DNA from 3 places in the Rhizobium sp. UFLA01-1127 genome. Region 1 is predicted to be linked to each of the others. Evidence: predicted binding sites of a transcription regulator. Region 1 holds the regulator's gene; each other region holds the start of a gene.
The links. The regulator PhoB, encoded in region 1, activates phosphate uptake and scavenging genes when phosphate is short. The targets are predictions, from matches to a motif close to TGTCATNNANCTGTCAT.
Positions count from the first base shown of each region.

Region 2: a site for PhoB is predicted at 8,434-8,450, ahead of Q4Q11_RS26050 (DUF2794 domain-containing protein). Genes of this name have one in related genera too.
Region 3: a site for PhoB is predicted at 4,953-4,969, ahead of Q4Q11_RS00885 (acid phosphatase). Genes of this name have one in related genera too.

Region 1 is NZ_JAUQTZ010000055.1:2,723-13,230, forward strand. It holds gene Q4Q11_RS15655 (aspartate aminotransferase family protein) at 123-1,322, opposite strand; gene Q4Q11_RS15660 (GcrA family cell cycle regulator) at 1,746-2,273, shown strand; gene phoB (phosphate regulon transcriptional regulator PhoB) at 2,421-3,104, opposite strand; gene phoU (phosphate signaling complex protein PhoU) at 3,136-3,849, opposite strand; gene pstB (phosphate ABC transporter ATP-binding protein PstB) at 3,902-4,717, opposite strand; gene pstA (phosphate ABC transporter permease PstA) at 4,732-6,033, opposite strand; gene pstC (phosphate ABC transporter permease subunit PstC) at 6,063-7,544, opposite strand; gene Q4Q11_RS15690 (substrate-binding domain-containing protein) at 7,607-8,641, opposite strand; gene phoR (phosphate regulon sensor histidine kinase PhoR) at 8,827-10,053, opposite strand; gene ppk2 (polyphosphate kinase 2) at 10,328-10,508, shown strand, end outside.
Region 2 is NZ_JAUQTZ010000142.1:794-11,301, reverse strand. It holds gene Q4Q11_RS26095 (YkvA family protein) at 239-628, opposite strand; gene Q4Q11_RS26090 (4a-hydroxytetrahydrobiopterin dehydratase) at 695-1,000, opposite strand; gene Q4Q11_RS26085 (low molecular weight protein-tyrosine-phosphatase) at 1,138-1,620, shown strand; gene thpR (RNA 2',3'-cyclic phosphodiesterase) at 1,551-2,147, opposite strand; gene Q4Q11_RS26075 (arylesterase) at 2,216-2,866, opposite strand; gene Q4Q11_RS26070 (ABC transporter ATP-binding protein) at 2,947-3,657, shown strand; gene Q4Q11_RS26065 (ABC transporter permease) at 3,654-6,200, shown strand; gene Q4Q11_RS26060 (Bax inhibitor-1/YccA family protein) at 6,509-7,249, shown strand; gene Q4Q11_RS26055 (GNAT family N-acetyltransferase) at 7,366-7,923, shown strand; gene Q4Q11_RS26050 (DUF2794 domain-containing protein) at 8,011-8,412, opposite strand; gene Q4Q11_RS26045 (DUF1223 domain-containing protein) at 8,806-9,549, opposite strand; partial or broken gene acnA (aconitate hydratase AcnA) at 9,800-10,508, opposite strand, start outside.
Region 3 is NZ_JAUQTZ010000002.1:34,374-44,881, forward strand. It holds gene Q4Q11_RS00870 (LOG family protein) at 1-500, opposite strand, end outside; gene Q4Q11_RS00875 (LysM peptidoglycan-binding domain-containing protein) at 656-2,701, shown strand; gene Q4Q11_RS00880 (ABCB family ABC transporter ATP-binding protein/permease) at 3,006-4,892, shown strand; gene Q4Q11_RS00885 (acid phosphatase) at 5,008-5,706, shown strand; gene Q4Q11_RS00890 (phosphatidylserine decarboxylase) at 6,012-6,710, shown strand; gene pssA (CDP-diacylglycerol--serine O-phosphatidyltransferase) at 6,833-7,693, shown strand; gene Q4Q11_RS00900 (hypothetical protein) at 8,023-8,163, shown strand; gene Q4Q11_RS00905 (SOS response-associated peptidase) at 8,234-8,998, opposite strand; gene Q4Q11_RS00910 (YnfA family protein) at 9,111-9,431, opposite strand; gene Q4Q11_RS00915 (NUDIX hydrolase) at 9,593-10,012, shown strand; gene Q4Q11_RS00920 (TIGR02301 family protein) at 10,107-10,508, shown strand, end outside.

The DNA of each region.
Region 1 (10,508 bases):
CGCATAAGCCCTTAAATCGGCATCGATTTTAGGAAAGCTTATGCGATTCCTAAATGTTACTGCGTCCTTTGCGCGTCGCCCGACGCGCGGCGCAGTAATCGCCCCATCTACGGGCGTTGAGTTCAAGCCGATTTCTTGGCGCGGGCAGAGCGCGCGCGCTCCGCGGCACGTTCCAGGCGGGCAAGACCTTCGCGCGCTTCTTCAGCGGTCACCACCAGCGGCGGCAGCAGGCGGATGACATTGTCGCCGGCCGGAACGCCAAGCAGATGCTCGGCGCGGATCGCCTGCAGTAGGTCCGCCTGCGGAATGGCCGCCTTGACGCCGAGCATCAGCCCTTCGCCGCGAACGTCTTCGATGATATCTGGAAAACGATCCTTGAGCGAGGCGAGCCCCTGGCGGAAAACCAGCGCGACATCGCGCACATGCTGCAGGAAGCCTTCGGCAAGCACGATGTCGAGAACGGCATTGCCGACCGCCATGGCGAGCGGATTGCCGCCATAGGTCGACCCATGCGTGCCCGCCTTCATGCCCGAAGCGGCTTCCGCCGTCGCAAGGCAGGCGCCGAGCGGGAAACCGCCGCCGATACCCTTGGCAACGGCCATGATGTCAGGCTCGATACCGGCCCATTCATAAGCAAAGAGCTTGCCCGTACGGCCGACGCCGCATTGCACTTCATCGAGGATCAACAGCAGGCCGTGCTCGTCGCAGATCTGGCGCAGTCCGCGCAGGAATTCGTTGGTGGCCGGGCGGATGCCGCCCTCGCCCTGTACTGGCTCGATCAGGATCGCGGCCGTCGCCTCGGTGATCGCGGCACGCACGGCATCGAGATCGCCGAACTGCACCTGATCGAAGCCCGGCGCCTTCGGGCCGAAGCCCTCGATGTACTTTTCCTGACCGCCGGCGGCGATCGTCGCGATGGTGCGGCCGTGGAAGGCGCCCTCGAAGGTGATGATGTGGAACTTTTCGGGATGCCCCTTGGCGAATTGATAGCGCCGCGCCGTCTTGATGGCGCATTCCAGTGCCTCGGCACCGGAGTTGGTGAAAAATACCTTGTCGGCGAAGGTCGCCTCCGTCAGCCGCTTCGACAGCTTCTCCTGACCGGGCACTTCGTAGAGGTTGGACAGATGCCAGACCTTATCGGCCTGTGCCTTCAGCTCCGCGACGAGATGGGGATGCGCATGGCCGAGAGAATTGACGGCAACGCCGGCTGCGAAATCGAGGTAGCGTTCGCCATTTTCGGTAACCAGCCAGACGCCCTCGCCTCGCTCAAACCGCAGCGGAGCGCGCAGATAGGTGTCATAAAGCGGCGTGGTCTCGGCCATGGCCATATCTCCTGATCACAACTTTAAGGACCGATCGCTTCCATTTGATGAAACAGGCCCGAAAAAATCAAAAATGCCGCCTTGCGGCGGCTCGGGCACTATTGATGTTTTGCACCGCGATGTCAACAAAACTGGCGTTTAGCAGGTGCGAGAAAGCGCTTGCGGGCAAAAGAGATGGGTTCGGCGGCGGCTATTGCAGAAATGCCACGCCGGGACAGCAAGTTGGGGAAAACCTCGAAATCGATTCCTCAAGATTCCCGCGACTCTTGTCACGGAGTCAGCCTCACACTAGGTTAAAAAGCAATTGCTAGACTGCATGCGGCGGAACTAGTCACCACAATTTTAGAGCGTTTCGCGCCTCGTTTCCATGCGAGGCAATGGTGAGGGATTCTGCCATCGGAAACGCGACAGCGGAGACAGGGCATGAATTGGACAGACGAACGCGTCGAGAAGCTGAAAAAGCTATGGTCCGAAGGGTTGAGCGCCAGCCAGATCGCTGCGCAGCTTGGCGGAGTGAGCCGTAATGCCGTTATCGGCAAGGTACACCGCCTCAACCTTCCCGGCCGAGCGAAGGCAGGCGGCACGACAACCGCGGCGCGCACGCCGAAGCGCAGCGCCACAGCTCCTCGCGCCACGAGCTACGGATCGCGCGTTGCCACCCGCACCGTAATCACCCGCCAGCAGGGTGCAACCATGCTGAAGGAAGAGATCGAGGTTGATTCCGTCAACGAAATCCAATATCGCCCGGCTGCAAACGTCGTCGTTCCGATCTCCCGCCGGCTTGGCTTGACGGAGCTGACGGAACGCACCTGCAAGTGGCCAGTCGGCGATCCGCTGAAGGACGATTTCCACTTCTGCGGCAATGACAGCCCGGATTCGTCGCCTTACTGCACCTATCACCAGCGCATGGCATACCAGCCGGTGCATGATCGCCGCCGAAACAACGGTTAAGCGTCACATTGTGCAGCAGATTTAAAGCGCTACAGCGACCTTTGCGCGCCACATATGGTGCGCGGCGCTGCAAATGAGAAACGGGCCACTCGAGGCCCGTTTTTCTATTTCCGCCGCTATGTAGTGATGCCCGAGCGGCCTTGCCGCTCAGGCTTCCATGGAATAGCCCGCGCCGCGAACGGTGCGGATGACATCCTGCATATTGGAGAAATTGAGCGCCTTGCGCAGGCGGCCGACATGAACGTCGACAGTGCGTTCGTCGACGTAGATATCGTGGCCCCAGACACCGTCGAGCAACTGTGAGCGCGAGAAGACGCGGCCCGGCGAGGACATCAGGAATTCCAGCAGGCGGAATTCCGTCGGCCCCAGCCGCACTTCGCGGCTCTTGCGGTGGACACGGTGAGTTTCGCGGTCCAGCTCGATATCGCCGCAACGCAACACCGTGGAGAGAACCTCCGGGCGGGCACGGCGCAGCATCGCCTTGACGCGAGCCATCAGCTCCGGCGTCGAGAACGGCTTGACGACGTAGTCGTCCGCGCCGGTGGAAAGGCCACGCACGCGCTCGCTTTCCTCGCCGCGGGCGGTCAGCATGATGATCGGCAGGCGCTCGGTCTCCGGCCGCATGCGCAGCCGGCGGCAGAGCTCGATACCGGACACGCCGGGGAGCATCCAGTCGAGGATCAGGAGATCGGGGATGCGCTCCTGGAGACGCAGCTCGGCCTCATCGCCTCTGAGGATCGTATCTACCTCGAAGCCTTCAGCCTCGAGATTGTAGCGCAGCAGAACGCTGAGCGCTTCCTCGTCTTCTACAACAGCAACTCTCGGAACCATGCGCCTATGGTCTCCTTTCTTCGCTTCCAAATTATTCCGTCACCGCGCCGACGGTGTTGGCGGTATCATCCTTCGGGCGCTCGCCTTCCGGCTGAGCACCAGTCGCCATGTAATAGATCGTCTCGGCGATGTTGGTGGCATGGTCGCCGATGCGCTCGATGTTCTTGGCGCAGAAGAGAAGATGCGTGCAGGTGGTGATGTTGCGCGGATCTTCCATCATGTAGGTCAGCATCTCGCGGAAGAGCGAGGTATACATGGCGTCGATTTCCTCGTCGCGTTCGCGGATCGACACGGCCTTGTCCGGCGAGCGGGTGGCGTAAACGTCCAGAACTTCCTTGAGCTGGCTCAATGCCAGTTCGGAGAGATGCTCGATGCCGCGGGCAAGACGGCGGGGGACGCCGGTGCCCTGTACGGCAATGACGCGCTTTGCAGTGTTCTTGCCGAGATCGCCGACGCGCTCCAGATCGGAGGCGATGCGGATCGAGCCCATGATTTCGCGAAGGTCGGCGGCCATCGGCTGACGGCGGGCGATCGTGACGATCGCCTTGTCGCCGACTTCGCGCTCGGCATGGTCGAGAACCACATCGTCGGAGATGACCTTCTGGGCCAGGGCCGCGTCGCTGTTGACCAGGGCGCGTACGCTGTCGCTGACCATCTGCTCGGCCAGGCCGCCCATTTCCGCAATGCGGCGCGTCAGGAACTTCAGGTCTTCGTCGTAGGCTGAGAGAATGTGAGTGGAGACCATTTTTTCTATCCTCAAAGTGAACTGTGTGAAAGGAGCCGCGCGCCTGACATCATCAACCAAAACGGCCCATGATGTAATCCTGCGTGCGGAAATCGTCGGGATTGGTGAACATCTTATCGGTGTCGTTCTCCTCGACCAGATGGCCGAGGTGGAACATTGCGGTGCGTTGCGAGACGCGGGCTGCCTGCTGCATGGAGTGCGTCACGATGACGATGGTGAAATTCTCCCGCAGCTCGTGAATGAGATCCTCGACCTTGGCGGTCGCGATCGGATCGAGCGCCGAGCACGGCTCGTCCATCAGGATGACCTCCGGGCTGACCGCGACGGCGCGGGCTATGCACAGGCGCTGCTGCTGACCGCCGGACAGGCTCGTGCCGGCATCATGGAGCCGATCCTTGACCTCACCCCAGAGACCGGCCTTCTGCAGGCTGGTTTCGACGATATGCTCGAGATCGGCCTTGGAGCGATGCAGGCCATGGATGCGCGGGCCGTAGGCGACGTTCTCGTAGATCGACTTTGGAAACGGGTTGGGTTTCTGGAAGACCATGCCGACGCGGGCACGCAATTCCACGACATCGATGCTATTGTCGTAGACGTCCTGATCGTCGAGCGTGATCTTGCCGGTGACGCGGCATGTCTCGATCGTATCGTTCATGCGGTTGAGGCAGCGCAGGAAGGTGGACTTGCCGCAGCCGGACGGGCCGATGAGAGCCGTGACCGTATTGGCGCGTATCTTCAGATTGACGTCGAAGAGCGCGCGCTTGTCGCCATAGAAGACCGAAACATCCTGGCCGATCATCTTGTAGGGGATCGTCGTCATCTTCCTGGTCAATGCTCTTTCGCTTGCGGCTTCGGTCATCATGTTCATCTTACGACCCTCCCTTACCAGCGCCGTTCGAAGCGCCGGCGCAGCAGGATGGCGCCGATGTTCATCGCGACGAGGAAGAAGAGCAGCACGATGATGGCGCCGGACGTCCTTTCGACGAAGGCACGCTCGGCTTCGTTCGCCCACATGTAGATCTGCACGGGCAGCGCCGTCGAAGGATCGAGCGGCGATGCTGGATAATTGGCGACGAAGGCGACCATGCCGATCAAGAGCAGCGGCGCCGTCTCGCCGAGCGCATGGGCAAGCCCGAGGATCGTGCCCGTCAGAATGCCGGGCATCGCAAGCGGCAGGACGTGATGGAAAACCATCTGCATGCGCGAGGCGCCAAGGCCGAGCGCAGCACTACGGATCGACGGCGGCACTGCCCGCAGCGCCGAGCGCGTCGCGATGATGATCATCGGCAGCGTCATCAGGCTCAATACGAGACCGCCGACCAGCGAAGCCGAGCGCGGCAGGCCCATCGTGTTGATGAAGACCGAGAGGCCCAGGAGACCGTAGACGATCGAGGGCACGGCGGCGAGATTGTTGATGTTGACCTCGATCAGATCCGTCAGCCGGTTCTTCGGCGCGAACTCCTCCAGATAAATCGAGGCGGCGACGCCGATGGGCAAGGCGAGCACGAGCACGGTCAGCATCAGATAGAGCGAGCCGATCAGCGCGACACCGAGCCCCGCAGCTTCCGGCCGGCTCGAATTTCCGGACAGAAAGAAGCCGCTGTTGAAGGCCTTATATAACGCGCCGCTATCGCTGAGCCGTTTCATCCACGCGACCTGGCGGTCGGATACCTTACGGTCCTTCTCACTGACGGTCAGATCGATCTGTCCCTTGCTGGCGGAATCGATGTTGGCGCTGGCCAGGAAGGTGACGTTCTCCGTCGTTCCGATGATCGACGGATTGGCGGCGACCCGGTCGCGAAGCACGATCCTGGCGCCGTCCGATACCATGGCGATCGCTTCACGAACGAGCGCGTGATTGGCGGGATCAATGCCGAGCGCCTTCACCAGCCCTTCTCGCACCAGCACCTGATAATTGGCTGCTATCAGGACCTTCGGATCGCTGCCGCGCCTGCCCGCCGGGTCGATCGTCTTCTCCGCGAATTCGATCGGCAGGGTGATCGACGTCTGCACGAAGGCTGTATAGCCGTTGCCGACCACGGTCGAGACCAGGATAACAAGGAACACAAGACCGAAGATGACGGCTGTGAAGCCGTAGGCGCGAAAGCGGCGCTCGGCGGCATAGCGCCGTCTGATGCCGATATCGCGGCGCATAAACGCACCCGGCGTGAGCCCGCGAGGCATATTCGGCGCTGAGGAGGATACGACGTCGCTCATTCGTATTGCTCCCTGTATCGGCGGACGATGTAGAGCGCATAGACGTTGAGGCACAGGGTCAGGCAGAACAGCGTGATGCCGAGCGCGAAGGCGACGAGTGTCTGCGGCGAGGTGAACTCAAGATCCCCGGTCAGCTGGTTGACGATCTTCACCGTGACGGTGGTCATCGGCTCGAAGGGATCGAGCTGCATGCGCGCCGCTACGCCTGCGGCCAGCACAACGATCATGGTTTCGCCGACGGCCCTCGACGCGGTCATCAGCAGCGCGCCGACGATGCCCGGAAGGGCAGCCGGCAGCAGCACGCGCTTGACCGTCTCGGACCGCGTGGCGCCAAGGCCGAGCGAGCCGTCGCGAAGCGAGCGCGGCACGGCCGTGATGATGTCGTCCGATAGCGAAGAGACGTAAGGAATGAGCATCACTCCCATGACGAAGCCGGCCGTCAAAACGCTCTGCGCCTCGATGAAGCTTCTATAGCTTCCGGTCATCAAGCCATGGATCTCGGCGGAGATATCTCTCAGAAACGGTCCGACGGTCACGAGGGCGAAAAAGCCGTAGACGATCGTGGGAATGCCGGCCAGAACCTCCAGCATCGGCTTGGCGACGGAGCGAACGCGTGCGGAAGCATATTCGGCCATGTAGATCGCCGCGAACAGGCCGATGGGGACGGCGAAGAGCATGGCCACGAGGCCGATATAGATCGTTCCCGCCAGCAGCGGAATCAGGCCGAAGGTGCCCGAGGTCTGTGACCCCGCGCCGGCAAAGCGCGGATCCCAGACGGTTCCGAAGAAGAATTCGTCGGCAGGCACCATGCTGAAGAAGCGCGCCGCTTCCGAAAGCATCGAAACGACGATCCCCACCGTCGTCAACACGGCGATGGAGGAGGCGATGATCAATGCGCCGAGAATGATCTGTTCGACACGGTTGCGGGCACGAAAACGCGGTGCGATGGCACGAAGGCCGCAGACCGCGCAGAGCAGCGAAACGACGATCGCCGCCGCCGACATCACCATCCGGCCGATTTCACGCATGCTGTTATACTTGTTGGCGGCGTCGATCATGTAGCCCGTGGGGCGAACGGCGAGGGGAACGCCTTTTTGCGCCAGCAGCAGTTGAAGATCGGCCTTGCCGCCATCGACATCGGCAAGCTCCCGGCCATCCAGCATGCGCATGCCATGGGCGATGCTGCGCACCATGCCGTAGCTGAGATTGAGTTCGGCCGGTGGCAGAGCCTGAACCTCTTCAGGAAAGGATTTGGTCACCAGGCGATCGATGACGATGGGGCTGGCGATCAGCCAGACACAGACGAGCGTCAAAGCCGGAAGCACCGCCCATATGGCGGCATAGGCGCCGTGGTAGCCGAGCCGGGAATGCATGGCCGAGGACCTGCCGCCCGACAGCGCAGCCGCCCTCACCCGCCCCAGCACGAAAGCAAAGGCGCCGATGACCGACAGGCAAAGCAGCAGCAGCGATACACTCATTCCCATTCCCCGGCGAACGCCGGCGCGGCACCAAGCCGCGCCGGTGTCCAATCCTTACGCATTCACATGATCTTCCCGTCAGCAAAGTCCTTACGGATTTGGCTGCGCTCGGCATCCGGCGCCGGCACAAGGCCGTATTCCGCCAACGGGCTGTCCGGTCCGATCATCTGATCGCTGGTGAAGAAATCGACATATTCCTTGAGCCCGGGGACGACACCCAGATGGGCCTTCTTGACATAGAAGAACAGTGGCCGCGATACCGGATAGGTGCCATCCGCGATCGTCTGACCGGAGGGCACGATGCCGCTCACGGTGGCAACCTTCAGCTTGTCGGCATTGTTCTGAAAGAAATAGAGACCGAAAACACCGATGCCGTGTTTGTTGGCATTGATGCGGGCCAGCGTTTCGGGGTAATCGCCGTCGATATCGACAGCAGCGCCATCCTTGCGCACGGCAATGCATTTCTTGGCCTGCCGCTCGGCATCGGAGACAGCCGCCTTGATGACATCGGCCGCGCCGGAAGCCTTGCAGCCGGCGGCAAGTACCTTCTCTTCGAAGACTTCACGCGTGCCGTGCTTCTCGCCCGGAATATAGGCGGCGATTTCGAAATCCGGCAGCGACGGATTGATCTCGGACCATTTCTTGTAGGGGTTGGCGACCAGCTTGCCATCGACGACCACTTCGGCGGCAAGGGCCTTGTAGAGATCGGCCGGCTCGAACCTGATGTCCGGATTGCCCTTGTCGAAGGCGAAGACGATACCGTCATAACCGATCTTGATCTGCTGAATATCGGCAACGCCGGCGGCCTTGCAGGCTTCGATTTCACTGCTCTTGATCGGGCGCGATGAATTGGCGATGTCGATGGAATCCGTTCCCACGCCCTTGCAGAATTCCTTCAGGCCGGCGCCTGAGCCGCCCGATTCGACCACTGGGGTCTTGAAGTTGGCAAAGGTCTCGCCGAAAGACTCGGCAACGATCTTGGCATATGGAAATACCGTAGAGGAGCCGGCGATCTGAATTTGATCGCGAGCCGCCGCAGTGCCGGCAAAAGCAGCCGCCGCAACCAGCGCAAGAATGGACATTTTCAAAGCATTCATAACGAACCCCCTGATGAGCTTTGAAGAATGCTGAAGCGAACGCCACATCCGCCTTGTTTCAGCATGCCATTCTTACTGGCGAAAACACCGCCCTTTTATGTCAGGCGAGTGAAACAATTATGACAGGCCATCCAATTGATATGATTAGGGTAATTCACGCCAGAAATAGCGCGTTGCAGAAGCGTTCAGAAGCGGACCGTAAAGTCGGTTCCCTTGCCTACTTCGGACTTGACGATCAATCTGGCGCGGTGGCGGGTTAGGATATGCTTGACGATGGCAAGCCCAAGACCGGTTCCCTTCTTCGAACGGCTGTCCTCAACGTTAACGCGATAGAAGCGCTCGGTCAGGCGCGGCACATGTTCTGCCGGAATCCCCGGCCCCTTGTCGGAAACGACGACCTCGACGGCCTGGCCCGCGTTGCTCAGCAACGAGACCTCCACCGCCTTCCCCTCCTGGCCATATTTGCAGGCATTCTCGATCAGGTTCTCAAAGACCTGTACCAGCTCGTCGCGATCGCCTAGTACCTCGACCTTGCCCGCCGGCAGATGCAGGTCGATGGCCACGCCGAGATCGCCGGCAAGCGGCAGCAGGGAGTCGCGCACATGGCCGAGCAGCGGCACGAGATCCACCTTCTGATCCGGCGCGATATGAGACTTCAGCTCAAGGCGCGACAACGAGAGGAGATCATCGACCAGCCGACTCATGCGCGTCGTCTGATCGAGCATGATGCCGAGGAAACGCTGCTGTGCCTTGGGATCGGCTTTGGCAGGTCCCTGGATCGTCTCGATGAAGCCGCGCAGCGACGCCAGCGGCGTGCGCAACTCATGGCTGGCATTGGCGACGAAATCCGAGCGCATGCGGTCGATATGGCGTATCTCCGATATGTCGCGGAAGGAGAGCAGGAAGAGCGCATCTTCCTGCCTGTCGATCTCGGGCAGATCGATCGGCGCGATACGCACGACATAGACCCGCTCCGAAGGCAGGCGCTCGGAATGTTCGATCTGGTTCGGGGTATTGGTGGTAATCGTCTCGCGCACCATGTCGAGCAGGCCCGGCGAACGCAGCTTCGATGAAATATGCGCGCCGATCGGAAAGGCACCGAAGGCCTTTTCGACGGCGATGTTCTGCACCAGCACCGACGCTTCGCGATCGATGATCAGCACGGGCATGTCGAGCGCCGCCAGTCCCGCAAAGGCGGTGCGCAGCAGGGCTTGCGCATCGACGGGCGCAGGCTCGGCCTGCGACGGCACTTCCACCCGCTCGACCAGCGGCGGGCGAAGCAGCGTGACGATCATGACGATGGCCCAGATCCAGAATACGGCGCCGGTGTTGATACCTTCAACGAGGGCGAGCGCGGCAATCAGCGTCGCCAGAACCAGGATGGCGCTCTCCTGCCGCAGCCGAACTGCCAACTTCCTGACAAATGACCATTCGTCTTCCAACTGCACCCGTCCCTTCGCCTGCCACCATGATATGCTGGATTCCGCGTCTTATCTGCGATTCATGACAGAAGTATTCGGCTCAATCCACAGAAGGCAGCTGCGGACAAGAATAAATGTAGCCGGCAAAAGGGGAAGATGGCAAAGGGGTTGAAAGCATTGAATAAAAGCTCCAGTTTCGTCGAGAAGCTTTTTGCCGTGCCAGGCGGCAGGATTAACACAGTGTAAACAGCCGAGGAGCCTATACATGGGAGAGAAAGCGGAAAGCCGCGCGGTGGAGCTGGAGATCCATGGCGTCAAGCGCACATTCGATGTCGACGACCCCGTCCTGCCGAGCTGGATCGATGACGAAGCACTGACGTCAGGCGGCTATCCCTACAAGAAGAAGCTCAGGGAAGAAGAATATCTCGAAGAGCTGAAGGCGCTGC
Region 2 (10,508 bases), on a different contig from region 1:
TACCAAACCGTCAACGGAGCGCTGCCCGCCACCAGCTCCGTGCCATTTCAATCCAGATATCGCGCAAAGTTTGAAACGCATCAGAAGGAATTGGAAAACCCGGATGGTGGAGTACCATCCTGCAGGTCCGATTTAAGACAGAAAGATTTGGGCAAGAATTTGACCTCGCTAAATTCAGGAAGGCCTCATAAAGCTCTGGAAACCCGAGAGGATTCAGAACAGATCCGCAAAGCCGGCGTCAGGCCGTCTTCATGGCCTCCGGCTCGTTCTCCAGAGCCCGGTCGGCGGCTTCATAATGTTCCAGGCGGATATGGCCCTTGATCATGCTGAAGGCGAGCGTCAGCACCGCGACATCGTCCGTGTAGCCGATGACGGCGAAGAAATCGGGGATGATATCGATGGGCATGACGAAATAGCCGAGTGCGGCCAGCAATATGCCGCGAACACGGGTCGGCGTCTGCGGGTCAAGTGCGCAATAAAAGGCAGCCACGACATCGCGGGAAAAGGGGATATGGCGGGCAGCCCTGCGCAATGTCGGCCAGAATTTGCTGCGCACCGACTTCTCCTGCTCTTTTTGGGCTTCTTCGTCACCAGGCATCAGGATTTCCCCGTACTTGATGTCATCCATTCCATTCACCTCTGTTCGCACCCGTCGTCCGGGCCGTGTCAACATATGGTGATCGCCTGCAGCGATTCAATCGAGCCGGCGCGCAGCCGCCTTCTCCATCGCCTTTGCCAGCTTGATATCGTGATCGGTAAGGCCGCCGGCATCGTGCGTCGTCAGTTTTACCTCGACGCGAGAATAGACATTGAACCATTCCGGATGGTGGTTGAATTTTTCGGCGGCAAGGGCCGATTCCGTCATGAAGCCGAAGGCCTCCACGAAATTGCGGAATTTGAACGTCTTGGAGATCGAAAGACCGTCGGCCGCAAGCACCCAGCCGGAGAGCTCGGCAAGATTGTCATCGATTGCCGTGCGGTCGAGCTTCTCATATTTCATGACACGTCACTCCTCTCTAAAGCAATTCCAGGAAAAGTGCGCAGCGGTTTTCCGTCCGGAATTGCGTAAAAGCAAAAGGATGGGGCGTTTTCGCATTTCGAAGAAAAGCGGAAAAGCTCCAGCGGTGGAACGATAGCATGGATCGTCACAGGATTCTTTTCGTCTGCGCCGGCAATATCTGCCGGTCACCCCTCGCCGAAGGCATATTCAGGCATCTGGCGAGCAAGGCCGGCCGCGCGCACGAATTCGAAATTGATTCGGCCGGGACCGGCGGCTGGCATCAGGGAGAACGCCCCGATCGCCGTTCGATCGCAGTTGCGGCCGATCATGGGATCGATATTTCCGGTCAGCAGGCTCGACGCATGGAACCCGCCGATTTCGGCAGGTTCGATCTGATCTTGGCAATGGATCAAGACAATTTGAAGAACTTGCGCAAGGCAGCATCGACGGATGCCCTCGGCAAGCTACATCTCTTCAACGCCCTCGCGCTTGGCAGCAACAGGGACATTCCCGATCCCTATTATGGCGACCGCGAGGATTTCGAAGCTGTTTACACCATGCTCTTCGCTGGTTGCAGCGCGCTCTTGCCCAAGGCCGGGAAAGTGCTGCGAGGCTCATGAAGCGGGAATATCTCTTCGGTGAGATAAGGACCGCCGCCCACAGACTCGCGCGAGGACAGAAGCACGAAACGCCCAACGGTGAACGGCGCGGTATAGAAGTTGCCGCGGCCGGAGAGATAGTGCACGACATCGTCGACCCGCGAGGATTTCAGCCTGGCGAGCGTGACATGCGGCGTGAACTTGCGGGGGTCCGGCTGCAGGCCGATACGCTGGCAGATGCGCTCGATTTCGCTCTGGAGGGCGAACATGTCGGGCGTCTGCGAAACCCCGGCCCAGACCGAATGCGGCTTCTTGGAGCCGAAGGAACCGATGCCCTCCAGCCGAAGCTGGAACTCAGGCCGATCTATCCGGTCCAGCCGGTCGACGATCTCATCCGCCGTGCGGCCATCGACATCGCCGATGAAGCGCAAAGTGATGTGATAATTTTCAACGTCGATCCACCTGGCTCCCGGGAGACCACCGCGCAACAATGACAGGCTCATGGCCGCATTGCGCGGAATTTCGAGGGCGGTAAAAAGTCTCGGCATGACGAGCACTCCCCGAATCTCTTGCAGGTATAGGTAGGGAATCACGCATTTGCAGCCGGTGCAAGCATCTATTTCGCACCTGCGTCAATCATCCCTACAAAACTCATAACGGCCGGTAAGATATGCTCGACCATGACATCGACACCCTTGGGGTTCGGATGCATCCCGTCAGGCAGCTGCAAATCCGCATGAGCTGCCACGCCGTCGAGGAAGAATGGATAGAGCGGAAGATGGTATTTGTCGGCCAGCCGCTTGTAGATCGGATTGAATTTCTCGGCGTAATCGGCCCCCATATTCGGAGGCGCCAGCATGCCGGCGAGAAGGATCGGGATCTTTCTGCCCTTCAGCCGCTCGATCATCGTCTCGAGGTTCTTTTCCGTCTGCTCCGGCGGAATGCCGCGCAGCGCGTCGTTGGCGCCGAGTTCCAGGATCACGCCGTCGGTCCCATCGGGCACCGACCAGTCTATGCGCGACAGTCCGCCCGATGTCGTATCGCCGGAAACGCCGGCATCGGCGACGGCCACATCCAGCCCCTTTGCCTTCAGCGCCGCCTCCAGCTTGGCCGGGAACCCGTCGCCCGGCGGGAGCTGATAGCCGGCCATTAGGCTGTCGCCGAAGCCGACCAGTTGAATGGTCCGTGCGTTTGCGGCACCCATCGCGCCAAACAAAAGACCGAAAGTGATGACAGCGAAGTGAAGTGCGGCAACTTTAAAACCCATGATCCATTCCCTAGATTCGCTGCTCGGGCCAGTGCGCCCGTCATTGTCTCCGATGTTCTCTGGTATATAGGGCGTTCGCATTGGCAAAAACCATCATCGAGCTGAAGAAGGCGGATTTGACGCTCGGCAGGGCCGCCGCATCGGTCCATGTATTGAAGGGCATCGACCTGACGATCATGGAGGGCGAGGCCGTCGGCATCGTCGGCCCCTCCGGTTCCGGCAAGTCCACCCTGCTGATGGTTCTGGCCGGCCTGGAAAAGCTCGACAGCGGCGAACTTCTGATCCGCGATACGCCGCTGCACAGCCTCAGTGAAGATCGCATCGCCGATTTCCGTGGCCGCAATATCGGCATCGTCTTCCAATCCTTCCATCTGATCGCCAACATGACGGCGCTCGAAAATGTCGCCGTGCCGCTGGAACTTGCCAATGTTCGCGAGGCTTTCGACATCGCCCGGCGCGAGCTGGAGGCGGTGGGGCTTGGCGAAAGACTCACCCACTATCCCGGCCAGCTTTCCGGCGGCGAACAGCAGCGCGTGGCGATCGCCCGAGCCCTCGCACCCTCTCCGGCGGTGCTGATCGCCGACGAGCCCACGGGCAATCTCGATACCGATACCGGCCGGCAGATTGCCGACCTGCTCTTTGCCCAGCAGGCCGAGCGCGGCACGACCATGCTGCTCGTCACCCACGATCCCGCGCTCGCCGCCCGATGCTCGCGCCAGATCCGCGTCCGCTCCGGCGAGATCGAGAACGACAGCATGCGCACGCGCACCAGCCAGGCAGCCATGGCATGAGCGCGACGGGATTGCGCCTGAGGCTCGCTTTCCGCCTTGCCATGCGCGAACTGCGCGGCGGCCTTGGCGGCTTCTACATCTTTCTCGCCTGCATCGCCCTTGGCACCGGCGCGATCGCCGCCGTCAATTCCGTTTCCCACTCGATCACCGACGCGATCTCGACGCAGGGGCAATCGCTGCTTGCTGGCGATGCCCGCTTCGAGCTGCGCAATCGCGAGGCGACGCCGGAGGAACTGGCCTATCTCCAAGGTTTGGGCAAAGTCTCCCGCTCCACGGGCCTGCGTTCCATGGCACGCATGCCCGATGGCTCGGACCAGGCGCTGGTCGAGGTCAAAGCCGTCGACAGCGCCTATCCGCTCTACGGCACCTTCGAAGCCGAGCCAAACCAGCCGCTCTCAACCCTGCTGGCCGCCCAGGACGGCACCTATGGTGCGGTCGTCGCGCCCCTGCTGCTGGAGCGCCTGAACCTCAAGGTCGGTGACGATCTGTTGCTGGGCAACGCCAAGCTGCGTATATCAGGCACAATCACGACGGAACCGGACGCCGTCTCCGAAGGCTTCGGTTTCGCGCCGCGCCTGCTGACGAGCCGCGATGCCCTGATCGCTTCCGGTCTGATTACGACGGGCAGCCTCGTCGAGCAGTCCTACAAGATCCGCATGGCCGATCCCGCAACCGGCCTTCGCAATCTCGGCGACCGCACCAATGCCGCCTTTCCGCAAGCGGGCTGGTCGATCCGCACCAGCGACCGTGCCGCCCCGCAGCTTGCCGACAATGTCACGCGCTTCTCGCAGTTTCTGACACTGGTCGGTCTGGCGGCGCTCATTGTCGGCGGCGTCGGCGTTGCCAATGCCGTCCGCGCCTTCCTCGATTCGAAGCGCACGACCATCGCCACCTTCAAGTGCCTGGGCGCTCCAGCCTTCGTCGTCGTGCTGATCTATCTCATCCAGATCGCCGTCATCGCACTTGCCGGCATAGCCGCCGGCCTCGTTCTCGGCGCCATCGCACCGATGATCGCTTCGCAGTTCATGGCGGAATTCCTGCCGATTTCGACCGCGCCGAGGATTTATCCCGGCGCACTGACCCTGGCGGCCCTGTTCGGGCTGCTGACGACGCTTGCTTTCGCCATTCCGCCGCTCGGCCACGCCCGCGAGGTGCCGGCGACGGCGCTGTTCCGGGAGCAGGGCTTCGAGGCACGCCGCCTGCCCGGCTGGCCCTACCTGCTCGCCGCCGGCCTGCTAATGGCGGCCCTTGCCGCTCTGGCGATCGTCACCGCCTATGACCGCTTCATTGCCATTGTCTTCGTCGTGTCGATTGCCGGAGCTTTCGTCGTGCTGCGCCTAGTGGCAGCCCTGGTGTCCTGGGTTGCCCGCCGCAGCCCGCGCGTGCGCTCGCCGGCCCTGCGCCTGGCGATCGGCAATATCCACCGGCCCGGAGCGCTCACCTCATCTGTGGTGCTGTCGCTCGGCCTCGGCCTGGCGCTCCTGGTGACCCTGACGCTGATCGACGGCAATATGCGCCGCGAACTGATGGGCCGCATGAGCGAACAGGCGCCGAACTTCTTCTTCGTCGATATTCAGGGGCCGGAGCTCGAAGGCTTCCGCAAGATCGTCCTCGACATCGACCCGAAAGGCAAACTCGTCGAAGCGCCGATGCTGCGCGGCCGGATCGTCGCCTTCAACGGCGAGGATGTCACCAAGATGAAGGTGCCGGCCGCGGGCCAATGGGTGCTGCGCGGCGATCGCGGCATCACCTATGCGGATACGGTGCCGGAAAACGCCTCGGTCACCGAAGGCAAATGGTGGGACAAGGATTATAGCGGCGAGCCGCTGGTGTCCTTTTCGGAAGAGGAAGGCAAGGCGCTCGGCCTGAAGCTTGGCGACAAGGTCACTGTCAACGTGCTCGGCCGCAATGTCACCGCCAGGATCGCCAGCTTCCGCAAGGTGCAATGGCAGTCGCTGTCGATCAATTTCGTGATGATCTTCTCGCCCAATACCTTCAAGGGCGCACCGCACGCCTGGCTTGCGACCTTGACCGATACGTCCGCCACCTCGGAGCAGGAAGTGACGATCCTGAGAAAGGTCACCAATACCTACCCGACCATAACAAGCGTCCGCGTCAAGGACGCTCTCGATGTCGTCAACACGCTGGTGGGACAGCTGGCGACCGCCATCCGCTCCGCTGCCTCTGTTGCGCTCATCGCCTCCGTGCTGGTGCTGGCCGGTGCGCTCGCTGCCGGCAACCGCGCTCGCACGCACGATGCCGTCATCCTCAAGACGCTCGGCGCAACGCGGGCGACGCTGATCCGTGCCTTCAGCTACGAATATCTGATTTTGGGTGCTGCTACCGCCGTCTTCGCGCTGATCGCCGGCTCCGCATCCGCCTGGTACATCGTCAGCCGCATCATGCGCCTGCCCTCGGCCTTCTTGCCCGACGTCGCCCTATCGACGCTCGTCATCGCTCTGGTGCTGACGGTCGGCATCGGCCTGATCGGCACCTGGCGCATCCTCGGCCAGAAGGCGGCACCCGTTCTGCGCGAGCTTTGATTCGTCTTTGCGTATTAGAGCCGGATGGTTTTAGGTCTGTTCGACCTAAAATCTGAATCCGCTCTAAACTCAAAGAAGTAGAGCATGATGTCGTCCGAAAGCCGATCACAGTTTTCGGCATCATGCTCTGACGGGACATGGTGATTCGGCGCGATATTACATCGATTTAACATGAGCCTACCCGCTTGACCCTTGTGTACGACGCCCGAAAGCCTCATATTCTGTGCAGGCATGCTGAGCTCCGCAGCGGCGCCTGGGCCTTGAAAGACCCGACACCGTACTCACATCGGAGCTTGAAAGAGGAAAACATGGCTGACTTTCGCAATTACCAAAACCGGACGCAGAGCGGTGCGCAATCCGGTGCGATGATAGATGAGGGCCTTCGAGCCTATATGCTCAAGGTCTATAACCTGATGGCGCTGGGTCTGGCGATCACGGGTGTTGCCGCCTATCTCTCCTTCTCGCTCGCTTTCGCAAACGGACAGATCACGGCCTTCGGCCAGGCGATCTATCTGAGCCCGCTGAAGTGGGTTGTCATCCTTGCCCCGCTGGCAATGGTCTTCTTCCTGAGCTTCAGGATCAACCGCATGAGCGTGGCTGCCGCGACGACGACCTTCTGGGTCTACGCCGCGCTGGTAGGCCTGTCGCTGTCGTCGATCTTCATCATCTACACCGGCCAGAGCGTCGTGCAGACCTTCTTCGTGACCGCCGCCTCCTTCGGCGCGCTGTCGCTCTACGGCTACACGGCCAAGCGAGACCTGTCGGCGATGGGCTCGTTCCTGATGATGGGTCTCTTCGGCCTCATCATCGCTTCGCTGGTTAACATCTTCCTGGCTTCGTCCGCCCTGCAGTTCGCGATCTCCGTGATCGGCGTCCTGATCTTCGCAGGCCTTACCGCTTACGATACGCAGCGGATCAAGGAAATGTACTATGACGCCGACGATGTGACCGTCGCTGGCCGCAAGGCGATCATGGGCGCCCTGTCGCTCTACCTCGACTTCATCAACCTGTTCATGTTCCTGCTGCAATTCCTCGGCAACCGCCGTTGATCGCAGAGCATGAATGAGAACGGAAAGGCGGCTTCGGCCGCCTTTTTATTTGCCTGGCAGGTAGCACTGTTATTTGATAGCGGTCTTCGTAAACCGCAGATCAGGCAATGAAAACAATGTCCGTCAGCCTCCGCAGCGCTACCGCAGACGATCTTCCCCACATCACGGCAATCTATCGCGATTCCGTCCTCAACGGCACGGCAAGCTATGAGATCACCCCACCGAGCCAGCAGGAAATGACGGCCAGGTTCGAGGCGATCCGCGACAAGGGCTATCCCTATCTCGTCGCTGAAGACGAGACCGGCGCATTTCTCGGCTATGCCTATGCATCATCCTTCCGCACGCGGCCGGCCTATCGCTGGATGGTGGAGGACTCGATCTATCTGGCACCGGAGGCCCGCGGACGCGGCGTCGGCAGGCTGCTGCTCGATGCGCTCATCGAAAGCTGTCAGGCGCTCGGCTTCCGCCAGATGATCGCCGTCATCGGCGGCGCCCATCCGGCCTCGGTCGCGGTACATAGGGCGGCTGGCTTCACCGAAGTCGGTCTACTCAAGGGCACCGGCTACAAGCACGGCCGCTGGCTGGATACGATGCTGATGCAGAAGGCACTCGGCGAGGGAACCGGTACCGATCCGGATCCGTCGGTTTATCCGGGAACTTTGTTTGGAGGCTAAACCGAGTCTATCATAGGCGGCACTCTGATACCCCCTGTCCCGAGGGGACAGAGGGGGGCTGCCATACTCTCCACAAATGCGGAGAAACTACTTCTCGACCAGCTTCAGCTGCTTGTCGAACACCTTCAGAACTTGGCTCAGATCGTGGCCGCGCTTCAGGATCATGCCGTTGGTGTTGATGACGGAAAAGGCGCCCTGCTTGGCCGAAAGCTTCGGGTTTTTTTCGATGCGGAAGAGCGGCATTTCGCCCGAACGCTTGAACACGGAGAAGACCGCCTTCTCCTTCAGATGGTCGATGGCATAGTCGCGCCACTCGCCTTCGCCGACCATGCGGCCATAGATCCAGAGAATCGCGTCCAGCTCCCGCCGATGGAAGGTCACCGGCAGCGGATCCTTGCTCTGTTTGTATTCTCTGAGATCAACGACGACGGAAGAGGTATTTTCCACGGAGCGGCTTTCGCTATGTCGCAAATCCGGCTGATCAGTCATTAATCCCCCAGGGGCTATCTCATGACACGAGAATGACAGTTTGCCTCAGCCGCTTCAAATTGCAAGGCGGTCGGCACCTCACAATTTCTTTCCTGTGGCCGAAAGCATCTCGTCAGCGCCGCATTTCAGTCAAAACGACGCCTAATTTACAGGAAGTATAGGGAGCCGTTTGGCGCCGCCGCGTCAAACGGCCCGGCCGGGGCGCATCGATTAAACCCCAGCCCCGAATGCGTCCTCGCCGGGCACCTCCCCTTTTCGGCGCCAGCCGAAATAGGGACCCTTTTCGGCGCCAGCCGAAATAGAGAGCTTTTTGGCACAAGCCAGATAGGGAATCTTTTCCGCACAAGCCGAAACAGCAAGCTTCCGGCAAGGGCCGAGAGTCGTAAAAGCCCTTCAGCCGTCCGAACCGACCGTCAGGACAGTCGCGCCAAGAATGGCGGCTGGATCGCCCGAAGGCGTCGACGATTGCAGCAGAATAGCAAGACCTCTCCGGCCCGCCTTATCGAGCACGGTTGAGGGCAGCACGAGGCTCGTGACCTTGCCGTCCCACATGCCGACGGTCTCGACATCAGATACCGCATGCATATAGGCGATCTGCTGGCCGGTGTTTTCCCCGCCCTTCGGCGCCACCATCTGCTCCTTGTCGAAATAGACGGCAACCACGTTGGCCCTGCCCTGTCCGGCGCCGATCTTGATCTCCAGCTCGTCGCCCTTCATGGCTGCACTCACCGGAACCGTCAGCCCCTCGCCAAGGCGCTGGAAATCATCGAGCTTAACGTTGATGGCATTGAGATCGGCGCCGTTCATATGGTCCCTGCCATTGACGATCGCCTGCGGCGTATAGACGCCGCTGCGGCCCATCGTGCGGGCATAGGCATATTGGCGCGCCGTATTCTCCTTGGACGCCATGGTGTCGTTCCAGCCGAGATAATTCCAATAGTCGACATGATAGGCGAGCGCGACCACATTGCCTTGACGGATCAGCTTGCGGAACGCCGCATCTGCCGGAGGACAGGACGCGCAGCCCTGCGAGGTGAAGAGTTCGACGACACCTTTGATTTTCGTGGCCTCCTGCGCATGCAGCGAACTTGCGAGCGCGATGCCTGCCAGAAGCGGAACCGAAAATCGAAGGCGCATTACCATCTTACCTCTGTATCCTACAGCCGTCTGCCCCACAGACTCCAATCGCTCACGCCTTGGATGATCATATCCACATCAAGCCTGAAAAACCTGAAACAAGAGATAATGGTTTAGTGCGATGACGCAAAGTCACGAAGGGGTGAGGCCCAGACCGCATGGCAGCCGCGTCGAACACATCACCGTGAAAAACAAGACGCCGCCGGGAGATTTCCCCCCCGGCGGCGTTCAAGCATGGTTCTAGCGTCTATCAGGCGGCGAGATCGCGCAGAACTGTCTGCAGGATGCCGCCATTATTGACGTAGACGACCTCATCCAGCGTATCGATACGGCAGATGATCGGAACATCCTTCACCGAGCCGTCGCCATAGGTGATCTTGGCGATCTTGCGCTCGCGCGGCTTGATGTGTTCCAGACCTTCGATGGTGACAAGCTCGTCGCCCTTCAGGCCGAGGCTGGCCCAGGTGGTGCCGTCCTCGAAGACGAAGGGGATGACGCCCATACCGACCAGGTTCGAGCGATGGATACGCTCGAAGGACTGGGCGATCACGGCGCGTACGCCGAGCAGGTTCGTGCCCTTGGCAGCCCAGTCGCGCGATGAGCCGTTGCCGTATTCGACACCGGCGAAGATGACGAGCGGAACGCCTTCGGCCTTATACTGCATGGCCGCATCGTAGATCGACGTCTCTTCCTTGGACGGATAGTGGATGGTGTAGCCGCCTTCCTTGCCGTTCGGGCCGAGCATGTGGTTGCGGATGCGGATGTTGGCAAAGGTGCCGCGCATCATGACTTCATGGTTGCCGCGGCGCGTGCCGTACTGGTTGAAGTCGGCGACGCCGACGCCATGACCGATGAGGTAGGAACCGGCCGGCGAGGCAGCCTTGATCGAACCGGCCGGAGAAATATGGTCGGTGGTGATCTTGTCGCCGAACAGGCCGAGAACGCGAGCGCCCTTGATG
Region 3 (10,508 bases), on a different contig from region 1:
GTGTGCACGAAGCCCTCTTCCGTCATATGGCGGATGAGTTCCATCATCGGGTCCCAGAAACCGTTTATGTTGGCGAAGACCATCGGCTTTTCGTGACGGCCGAGCTGACCCCAGGTCATGATCTCGACGATCTCCTCCAAAGTGCCGATACCGCCCGGCAACGCCACGAAGGCGTCGGCGCGCTCGAACATGCCGTGTTTGCGCGCATGCATATCAGGCGTTATGATGAGTTCGTCGAGCTGACCGAGCGAATGGCGCGTCGCTTCCATATCGACGAGAAACTCCGGAATGATGCCGGTGACCTGACCGCCGTGCGACAGCACGCCGCTCGCAACAGCGCCCATGATGCCCTTCGTCCCGCCGCCATAGATCAGCCGCAGGCCGTTTTCGGCAATGCTTTTGCCCAGTTCGCGGCCGGCAGCCATATGGGAGGGATCGCGTCCCGGCCTTGAGCCGCAATAGACGCAAATGGTTCGAATTGGCGTGGAATCGTCGGTCATGGATGCAAACAACTATGCTGCAGATGCTCAGTCAAGATTTTTCAAAGGAAAACTTGTGTCGGGACATGCGAAAATGGCTTAGAAAGCTTGTAAAAGCAGGCGAAATCGCTAGCAATTTCAGGAGTTGCGACGACTTCGCCGCGTGGAGATGAATGATGATGAAGAACCGTGCCGGTTGGCTGGCTCTGTTGGTGTTGGCAATTGCGACCCTTTTGATGGTCTTCTTCGTGATGCCCCGCATCAACGGCGACAAGAACCCGATCGGCAATGCCGTCAATCAAGCCGGCAACACGGTGAAGAATACGATCGACGAGAACGCGCAGAATGCGACCAAGACGACGCAGAATGGCGTATCGACCGCCATCAACACCGCGGACCTCGCCAGGAAGCTGACCGAGCTGACGGGCACGGCGACCACCTCGCTTGCCGAACTCAAGGCGCTGTTCAAGGATGGCAATGCGCCGGCCGCGGATGTCTTCGCGGCCGCGAAAACGAAGGCGATCACCGCGCTGCAATCGATCGTCGGCTTCGCGCTTCCGGCAGGTGTCGACGCTACGACGACGGGGCTGGTGAAGAAGGTGCAGGACGGCGCGGGCAAGGCGCTCGGCATCATCCAATCCCTGCCTGACAACGCCGCCGACGCCGGTGCCGCTATCGACAAGGCTTTCGCAGCGCTGACCGGCCAGCCGGCCCCTGAGACTGGCGCGGCCGCAAAGCCCCATGTACCATCATTCGACGTATTGCGCGTGGAGCCGAACGGCTCGACGGTCATTGCCGGCTCGGCCGAGCCCAACGCCAAGCTGGAGATTATCGACGGCGAAAAGGTCGTCACGACGACCAATGTCGGCCCCAGCGGCGACTTCGCCGCCGTGCTCGACAATCCACTTCCGCCCGGCGACCATGAGCTGGTGCTGCGCGCGACAGGCAAGGACGGCAAGGCCGTCAACTCCGAAGAAGTCGCGACCATTTCCGTACCCAAGGACGATTCGACACAGCTTCTCGCCATGGTCTCCAAGCCAGGCGCCGCAAGCCGCATCATTACCGCCCCTTCCTCCAAACAGGGCCGGGTGACATCGAACGAGCACGATATGCCGGCAGCCGGTGCACAGACCAAGCCAACGGAGAGCGCAGCGGCCGCGGCAGACTCCAAGCCGCAGCAGGATGGCACGGCCGTCGCATCCGCCAACCCCGCGGCCGGCACGACCGCGCCGTCGGCGGCAAAGACGGACGCGAGCCCCGATGTGATGGTCAACGCGGTGGAAATTGAAAACGACCATATCTTCGTTGCGGGCACCACCAAGCCGGGTGCCAAGGTCCAAGCCTATGCCGACGACAAGCTTATCGGCGAGAACGCAGCAGGCGTCGACGGCCATTTCGTAGTCGATGGCAAGATGCCGCTCGCGGTCGGCGACCACAAGATTCGCGTCGATGTGCTCGACGAGGCCGGCAAGGTCATCGTGCGTGCCAGCGTCAACTTCACACGCCCTGAAGGCAACCAGGTGACGGTCGCTGCCCAAACGCCGGCCGCAAGCACCACCCAAGGGCAGGCGGCGACCACGAGCATGGTACCGCTCGACGAAGGCGAGCTTGCCAAGCTCAAGGAAGGCGCCGGCAAGGCTTTCGCGCTGCTCAAGGGTCTCTTTGCCGACGGCAGGCAACCGAATGCGGAACAGCTTGCGGCAGCCCGATCCGGAACGGAAATCGCGCTGAAGTCGCTTTCGGAATTCCGCCCGGCCATCACCGCCAGTGCGGCAGTCAAGAAAGCCGCGGCCGATGCTTCCAGCGCTGCCGGTAAGGCGCTTGCCGCACTGGTTGCTCTGCCGAAGGACCCGAAATCGGTCGGCGCCGCGCTGCCCGGCCTGGAGCAGATGATCGCCGTCGTCACCGCGCCCGCCCAGACGGCGCCGGCACAGCCCAATGCGGAAGTCGCGTCCAACGGCAACGGCCCGAAGACGCTCGAGCAGGCGCCGCTGTCGCAGGACACCAACGCCGTCATCATCCGTCGCGGCGACACGCTCTGGCAGATTTCGCGCCGCATCTATGGCGCCGGGGTACGCTATACGACCATCTACCTGGCCAACGAAGACAAGATCAACAATCCGGACCGCATCCTGCCCGGACAGGTCTTCGGCCTGCCGAAGGACGCGCTGCCCAATGCCGAAGAGCTTCATCGCAAGCGGCTTTCCGGCGAACATCTTTAGAGCCCTTTCGCTTTTCTTCGAATCGCGAAAACGCTCTATCCTTTCGTTTTGCGCAATTCCGGACGGAAAACCGCTTCGCACTGTTCCTGGAACTGCTCTGGCATCGTCTCGTTTTTTGAAAGCGACGGGAGCGGCTAGGCGCGTGAACGCCTGGCCGCCGCTTTTATACGGGATGAAAATAGTATAAGCGTCGCCCGACCCTCATAGTCTTCGCGCAATGGCAATGCCCTGGCTGCGAGGGCTTGCCAGTCGGCGACGCAATCGCTGCGATGCCCGGCTGCCCAATCATTCGCCGGAGACGGACATGGCAAGCCAGAAGAAAACCATATCGGCGGATTCCAGCAATCCATTGAATACAATCATCAATCTCTGGCCCTATATGTGGCCTGCCGGCCGCATGGACCTGAAGATGCGGGTCGTATGGGCGACCGTCTTCCTGCTGGTCTCGAAATTCTTCCTGTTGCTGGTCCCCTACTTCTTCAAATGGTCCGTCGATGCGCTGAACGGCAAGCTCGACATGCAGGGCATTCTGCCGGCTTTCCTGGTCGGCGCCATCGCATTGATTGTTGCCACGAACCTGACGCGCCTGATCCAGCTCGGCCTCAACCAGCTGCGCGATGCGCTGTTTGCGAGCGTCGGCCAATATGCCGTTCGCCAGCTCGCCTACAGGACCTTCGTGCACATGCACGAGCTGTCGCTGCGCTTCCATCTGGAGCGAAAGACCGGCGGGCTCTCTCGCATCATCGAGCGCGGCACCAAGGGCATCGAGACGATCGTCCGCTTCACGATCCTCAATACGTTTCCGACCTTCATCGAATTCCTGCTGACCGCCATCATCTTCTGGCGCGGCTATGGCTTTTCCTATCTCGCCGTGACGGCCGTCACGGTCTGGCTCTACATCTGGTTCACAGTGAAGGCGAGCGACTGGCGCATCTCCATCCGCCGGACGATGAACAACAGCGATACCGACGCCAATACGAAAGCGATCGATTCGCTCCTGAACTTCGAGACGGTCAAATATTTCGGCAACGAGGAGATGGAGGCAAAGCGCTTCGATCAATCAATGGAGCGCTACGAGAAGGCTGCTACCAGCGTCTGGACATCCCTCGGCTGGCTAAACTTCGGCCAAGGCTTGATCTTTGGCCTCGGTACGACAGTGATGTTGGTCATGTCCGGCTGGTCGGTCCTGAACGGCCATCACACGGTTGGCGATTTCGTGTTCATCAACGCCATGCTGCTGCAGCTTTCGGTGCCGCTCAATTTCATCGGCTTCGTCTATCGCGAGATACGCCAGGGTCTGACCGACATCGAGGAGATGTTCGATCTGCTCGAGGTCAAGCCCGAGGTGATCGATGCGCCCGACGCCAAAGAGCTCGTCATCCACAACGGCGCCATCTCCTTCAAGGACGTGCATTTCGCCTACGATCCGGCCCGGCCGATCCTGAAGGGTATTTCCTTCGAGGTGCCAGCCGGCAAGACCGTTGCGGTGGTCGGGCCTTCCGGTGCCGGAAAATCGACGCTATCGCGCCTGCTCTATCGCTTCTACGACGTGCAGAGCGGCACGATCACCATCGACGATCAGGACCTGCGAACCGTCACGCAGAAGAGCCTGCGCAAAGTCATCGGCATGGTGCCGCAGGATACCGTGCTCTTCAACGACACCATCGCCTACAATATCCGCTACGGCCGGCCGGGCGCGAACGAGGCGGAAGTGACCGGAGCGGCCGAGATCGCGCAGATCGGCGAATTCATCCGCAACCTGCCGGAAGGCTTCGATACCAAGGTCGGGGAGCGCGGCCTCAAATTGTCGGGCGGCGAGAAACAGCGCGTCGCGATCGCCCGCACCATTCTCAAGGCGCCGCCGGTTCTGATCCTCGACGAAGCGACCTCAGCGCTGGACACCACGACCGAGCGCGAAATACAGGCCTCCCTCGACGTCGTTTCCAAGAACCGCACCACGCTGGTCATCGCGCACAGGCTATCGACCGTCATCAGCGCGGACGAAATCATCGTGCTGAAGAGCGGCGTCATCGCCGAGCGCGGCACGCATACCGACCTGCTGGCGCAAAACGGGCTCTATGCCTCCATGTGGAACCGCCAGCGCGAGGCGACACAGGCGGAAGAACACCTGAAGCAGGTGCGCGAAAGCGACGATCTGGGCGTGGTCGACCGGCTGGCGCCGGCAAGCTGAGCCCGAAAGCCGGCAAGTCTCGCGCCAGATTTACGGAAACGTTTTGCACCGGCCGCTGTCACGAAGCTGAGATGACAACTTGCTAGGTACGGCTCTCACATCCAGGGAGCCCCAAATGCGTATTTTTGCCAAAGCTTTAAGCCTGCTGCTCGTCGTCGGCCTTGCCTCGCCGGTTTTCGCCGAGGATGCCAAGCCGTTCGCCGACGCCAAGGAGATCAATCTCCTCAATCTGCTGCCGCCGCCACCTGCGAATGATTCGGCGCAGATGAAGGCCGAACTCGGCGAAATTCTGACGATCCAGGTGACCCGCACGCCGGAAATGGCCGCGCGCGCCGTGGCCGATGCCGAAGAGAACGTCTGGCGCTTCTCGGACGTCATCGGCAATCCGAAATTCACCAAGGAAAACCTGCCGAAATTCTCGGCCTTTTTCGATCGCGTCGTCGAAACGGAAGGCGCCGTCGTCGATCCAGCCAAGGACGTCTGGAAGCGCCCGCGTCCGCATCTTTACAGCGATCTCGTAAAGCCGATCGTGCCGCTCTCCAAGTCGGGCTCCTATCCGTCCGGCCACGCCACGGTCGGCACGCTGATGGGCATCGTGCTTTCGAACATGGTACCGGAAAAGCGCGCCGCCATCATGGCCCGCGCCTGGGAATACAGCCATAACCGCGTTGTTGGCGGCATCCATTACGCCTCCGATATCGAAGCCGCGCACATTGCCGGCACCGTCATCGCCGAAACCATCATGACGCATGACGACTACAAGAGCGAATATGAAGGCGCCAGGGCGGAGCTGCGCGCCGTTCTCGGCCTCTGATTTTCGATTTGCCGTGAGGTTTGCAGGCCGCCGGAGACCTCCGGCGGCCTTTTCGCTGCAGGACAGCAAGGCTCCGCAAGCAACGCCTTTCAGCACAAGAGATCGTCGGAATCCCAACCCCGCGGGGAGTGCTTTGGGGGGCGAACGTGCGAAAGCATTGCCCATGACAAAATTTGCCTGTAGTCACGCTCGTCTGGTAATCAGAGCAGGACCGCTTATCTTGCTCTCATTCTTTTGACTGGCATAATCTCGTCCGGCGACCGGAACCCGGTTTGGCGAGATTGCCCTAACGGAGTAGGCCACAGATGAGCTTGTTCAACAGCGTGCGCAACGTCATCGTTCCGGTGCACAAGGAAGGCTATCCTTTCGTTGCAGGTTTCTTCGTCGCGTCACTGGTGCTCGGCTGGATCTTCAAGCCGCTCTTCTGGATCGGCCTGATCTTGACGCTCTGGTGCGCCTATTTCTTCCGCGATCCCGAACGCATGACGCCGCAGGACGATGATCTGGCGATCTCGCCCGCCGACGGCAAGGTTTCCGGTGTGCAGATGGTGACGCCGCCGGCGGAGCTCAATCTCGGTCATCATCCGATGCTACGCATTTCGATCTTCATGAATGTCTTCGATTGCCATGTGAACCGTTCGCCGATGCGCGGGCGCATCACCAACATCGCGTATCGCCAGGGCAGTTTCCTCAATGCGGAGCTGGACAAGGCCAGCGAACAGAACGAGCGCAACGGCCTCGTCATCGAAACGAAGCATGGCGAGATCGGCGTCGTGCAGATTGCCGGTCTCGTCGCACGCCGCATCCTCTGCTTCGTCAATCCGAACGAGCCACTCGATGCCGGTGAGCGCATCGGCCTCATCCGCTTCGGCTCGCGCCTCGATATTTTCCTGCCGGAAGGCGCTTCGCCGCGCGTTGCCATAGGCCAGCGCGCGATCGCCGGCGAAACCGTCATCGCCGAATTCGGCTCGGCAAAGGGCGCAACCATCAGCCGCCGCAGCTGAATCCGAGAGTATTTCCGCCCAAAACGGAGTTGCGGAAACACTCTATACCATTGTTTTCACGCAATTCCGGACGCAAAACCGCTTCGCACTTTTGCTGGAATTGCTCTAGGAACACGAGCAAGATGAAGACGCCTTTTCCGCCTTTCGAGCCGCATGGACCCAATGACGAAGCGCGCGGGCCTCGCCTTCGGGAAATCCCGTTGCGGCTGATCGTGCCGAACATGATCACCGTGCTGGCGATCTGCTCGGGGCTGACCGGCATTCGTCTTGCCTTCGAAAGCCGTTACGAGCTTGCCGTTGCCGCCGTGCTGGTCGCAGCCTTCCTCGATGGCATCGACGGGCGGGTTGCGCGGCTGATGAAGGCCACCTCGAAATTCGGCGCGCAGATGGATTCGCTTGCCGATATCGTCAACTTCGGCGTTGCTCCGGCGCTTGTCGTCTACGTCTTTCTGCTCGATCAGGCCCCTTCGCTCGGCTGGATCGCCGCGCTCATCTACACGATCGCCGCCGGACTGCGGCTTGCCCGCTTCAACGTCATGGCCGAGCGCGAGCACAAGGCTTCCTGGCAGTCAGAATATTTCGTCGGCGTACCGGCACCTGCCGGCGCCATGCTCGTGCTGCTGCCGGTCTATCTCGGCTTTCTCGGGCTGGCCCCCGACCGCACCTTCGCCTTATGGGGTGCAGCCTACACCGTTCTCATCGGCTTCCTGCTGGTCAGCCGCCTTCCGGTCTGGTCCGGCAAGTCGGAAGGCAGCGGCATAAGGCGCGATCTGGTCCTGCCGATCATGCTTGGCGTCGTCGTCTATGTCGCGCTGCTGATGAGCTATACGTGGCATGTCATGGTCGTAACCGTTGTCGTCTATCTTCTGTCCCTGCCCTTCGGCGCGCGCTCCTGGGCGAAGAAATACGGCACCTATACCATCAACGGTCCCGCCGATCCGAATGTCGACGATTCCAACGACGACATCGGACGGCACATCTAAGTATCCGTTATCGCAAAGCCGCTTCGTCCGTTTGCGCGGCAGCCTCTTGACGCCGCGATCCGCTGCAACCGCAAGTCTGCAAGCTTCCTTTGTCAATCAGAGGCTTGACTATCGGCAACCCGACATACGGCAAGGCGGCTTCGAGGCGGATTCAAACATTGCGGCAGTGCGGATTCTACACGAGGATTCGGCGCTAATCTCTCGAAATATGGTCGTTGTTTACAAAAGCTGATTGGAAAACGCCTTCGATTTGTCATGATTTACGACAAAAAGCACTGTTCGACCATGAATCGAAAAATGCTCCGCGAGAGCATGGTGAGGAGTGAAACATGACACAGAAGAAGGACCAGCCGGCACAACCGCAGGCAAAGATCGATCCCAGCAAGCACTATCGCCCGCTGGGCCTGAAAGCCGTTCTCGCGGCACATCTGATGCTGAAGACCAAGCCTCTCAAGAAAAAGATCGCTTAGTAGCATACCTCGCCGGCTGATCGTGTCGGCAGCACTATTTCCCGGCTGCTGGCCGCTGGATGGCGGCCGCTTAGAGAAGGCTCAATTGTCCGTCTTCGGGATCCGCCTTCTTCGGCGGCTTCTTGACCGGATCAAGCGTTACGGGCGTCTGCAGGTCCGGCCCCATATTGGCGACCTTGTTGACGCGATCCGAAACCGGAATCGCCTCGAAAAAATCCCCCTGAACCGGCTTCATCAGCTCGAGCACATCGCGCGGCTCCTGCGTTTTGCAATCGAGCCAGCGGGCGAAGTCTTCCGGCTTGATGACGACGGGCATACGGTCATGGATGGGTCGGATGGCGCTGTTTGCCGCCGTCGTCAGGATCGCGCCTGTATCCACCTCAGAACCATCGGCGGACGACCAGGTTTCCATCAGCCCGGCAAAGGCGATGACGCCGCCGCCGCGGGGCCGAATCCAGTAGGCTTGCGGCTTCTCACCGCTTTCCTTCGAGGGGCGATGCCACTCATAGAAGCCGGATGCCGGAACGAGGATGCGGCGATGGCGCATGGCGGCGCGGAAGGAGGCCTTACCGATCGCCGTTTCCGATCGCGCGTTGATCAGCAGCGGAAACTCTTTGGGGTCCTTCACCCAGTCGGGCATAAAGCCCCAGCGCACGAGAAGCGCGCGACGATCCGGCAGGTTGCTGCCCGGCAGCTGCCTGTCGCCGGATATGACGACGAGGATAGGCTGGGTCGGCGCGATATTGTAGCGTGCGGGAAAATCGTCATTCAGCAGGACGCCGAGCGCTTCTCCCACATGGTCTGCCGTCGATGTCAAAGCGAAGCGTCCGCACATGGGACTTGTTTTGCACCCGCAAGGCGTTGGGTCAAGTCTGCCGCATAGCTCCTTGAAGCGGCCGATTCAAGGATAATTATGCGGCTTAGAATGCCGCAGCGACCATTGCGCGTCAGCCGCGCGGTCCGAGGAGAATAACGCCTGCGCCGGCAAGACAGATGGCGGCGCCGGAAATATCCCATCGGTCCGGCAGCCGTCCTTCGGCCAGCCACAACCAGAGAAGGGAGGCGACGATATAGACGCCGCCATAGGCGGCGAAAGTGCGACCCGCCGCTTCACTCGGCACCAAAGCGAGCAGCCAAGCAAAGAGCGCCAGCGATACCAGACCGGGCGCCAACCACCAGACCGGCTTTGCCAAACGCAGCCATGCCCAGAAGGCAAAGCAACCCGCGATTTCGGCGAGAGCCGCCAATGCATACAGCCCGTAGATCATTCGTGATCAGCCTCTATATTCGGCGCTTTAAGAATCGCCGCCCGCTCGGCAGCGAGTTAAGAGGCTTTCCCGGAGGACAGCAAGCGCGGTTTCCTGTAGAAATTGAACGCCGATGGCCTGTCGTCTCACACATCGATCCCCATTCGAATGCAAAGCGATCCATGACTTCCGTTCCCCGCCCCGCCTCTTCCGCCATTCTTGAACGCAACGGCCGCTTTCTGCTGGTCTTGCGCAGCAATCCGCCGTCCGCCGACATGTATGCCTTTCCAGGCGGCAGGGCCGAAGAGGGGGAAACGCCGGCCGAAGCTGCGCTGCGCGAGTTCAGGGAGGAGACAGGCATATCAGCCCGCAATCCCCGCCTCTTCGAGACCTACGAGCTGCGCTCTCATGCGGCGGACGGAACGCTGACAAGCCATTTCCTGCTGTCGGTCTTCCTCGTGGATGCCGATGAGAATGCGATCGCCGAAGCCGCTGACGATGCGGCTGATATCGGCTGGTACACGCTGGAGGACGTGCGCACCCTGCCCGTTCCTGCCAGTGTGCTCGAGTGTGTTGAACGGCTTGCCGCAGCAAACGCATAGCCCGGTCCCGAAATTAACGATGCTGAGCAATATCGGCGTGGAAACCACCTCTCCCGCCTTGTTCCCGTCATGCTTGTCCGATCAACATGGTTACATGATTCATAACAGCCATGGCCGACCGCTCCTGATCTGCATCGCGCTTGCCGCAGCCTTTCCCGCTGCGGCACAGCCGGCAGCAGGCGCGCCGCCGGCACAGGCGGCCGATGACGGAAACGCGGAGCGGCCCGCGCCCTATGACGAGCAGTTATCACGGCTCTCCGAAATTCTCGGTTCGATCGACTATCTGCGCAATCTTTGCAACCCGGCCAGAGACGACGGATGGCGCGGCGACATGCAGCGATTGCTCGATACGGAGACCAAGAGCGAACCAAAGCGAAAAGAGAGACTGACGGCGGCGTTCAACCGTGGATATCGGTCGTTCGCATCGGTTTACACCAATTGCACGCCGCAGGCGCTTGTTGCCGAGAAGCGATACCGTAACGAAGGTGCAACACTG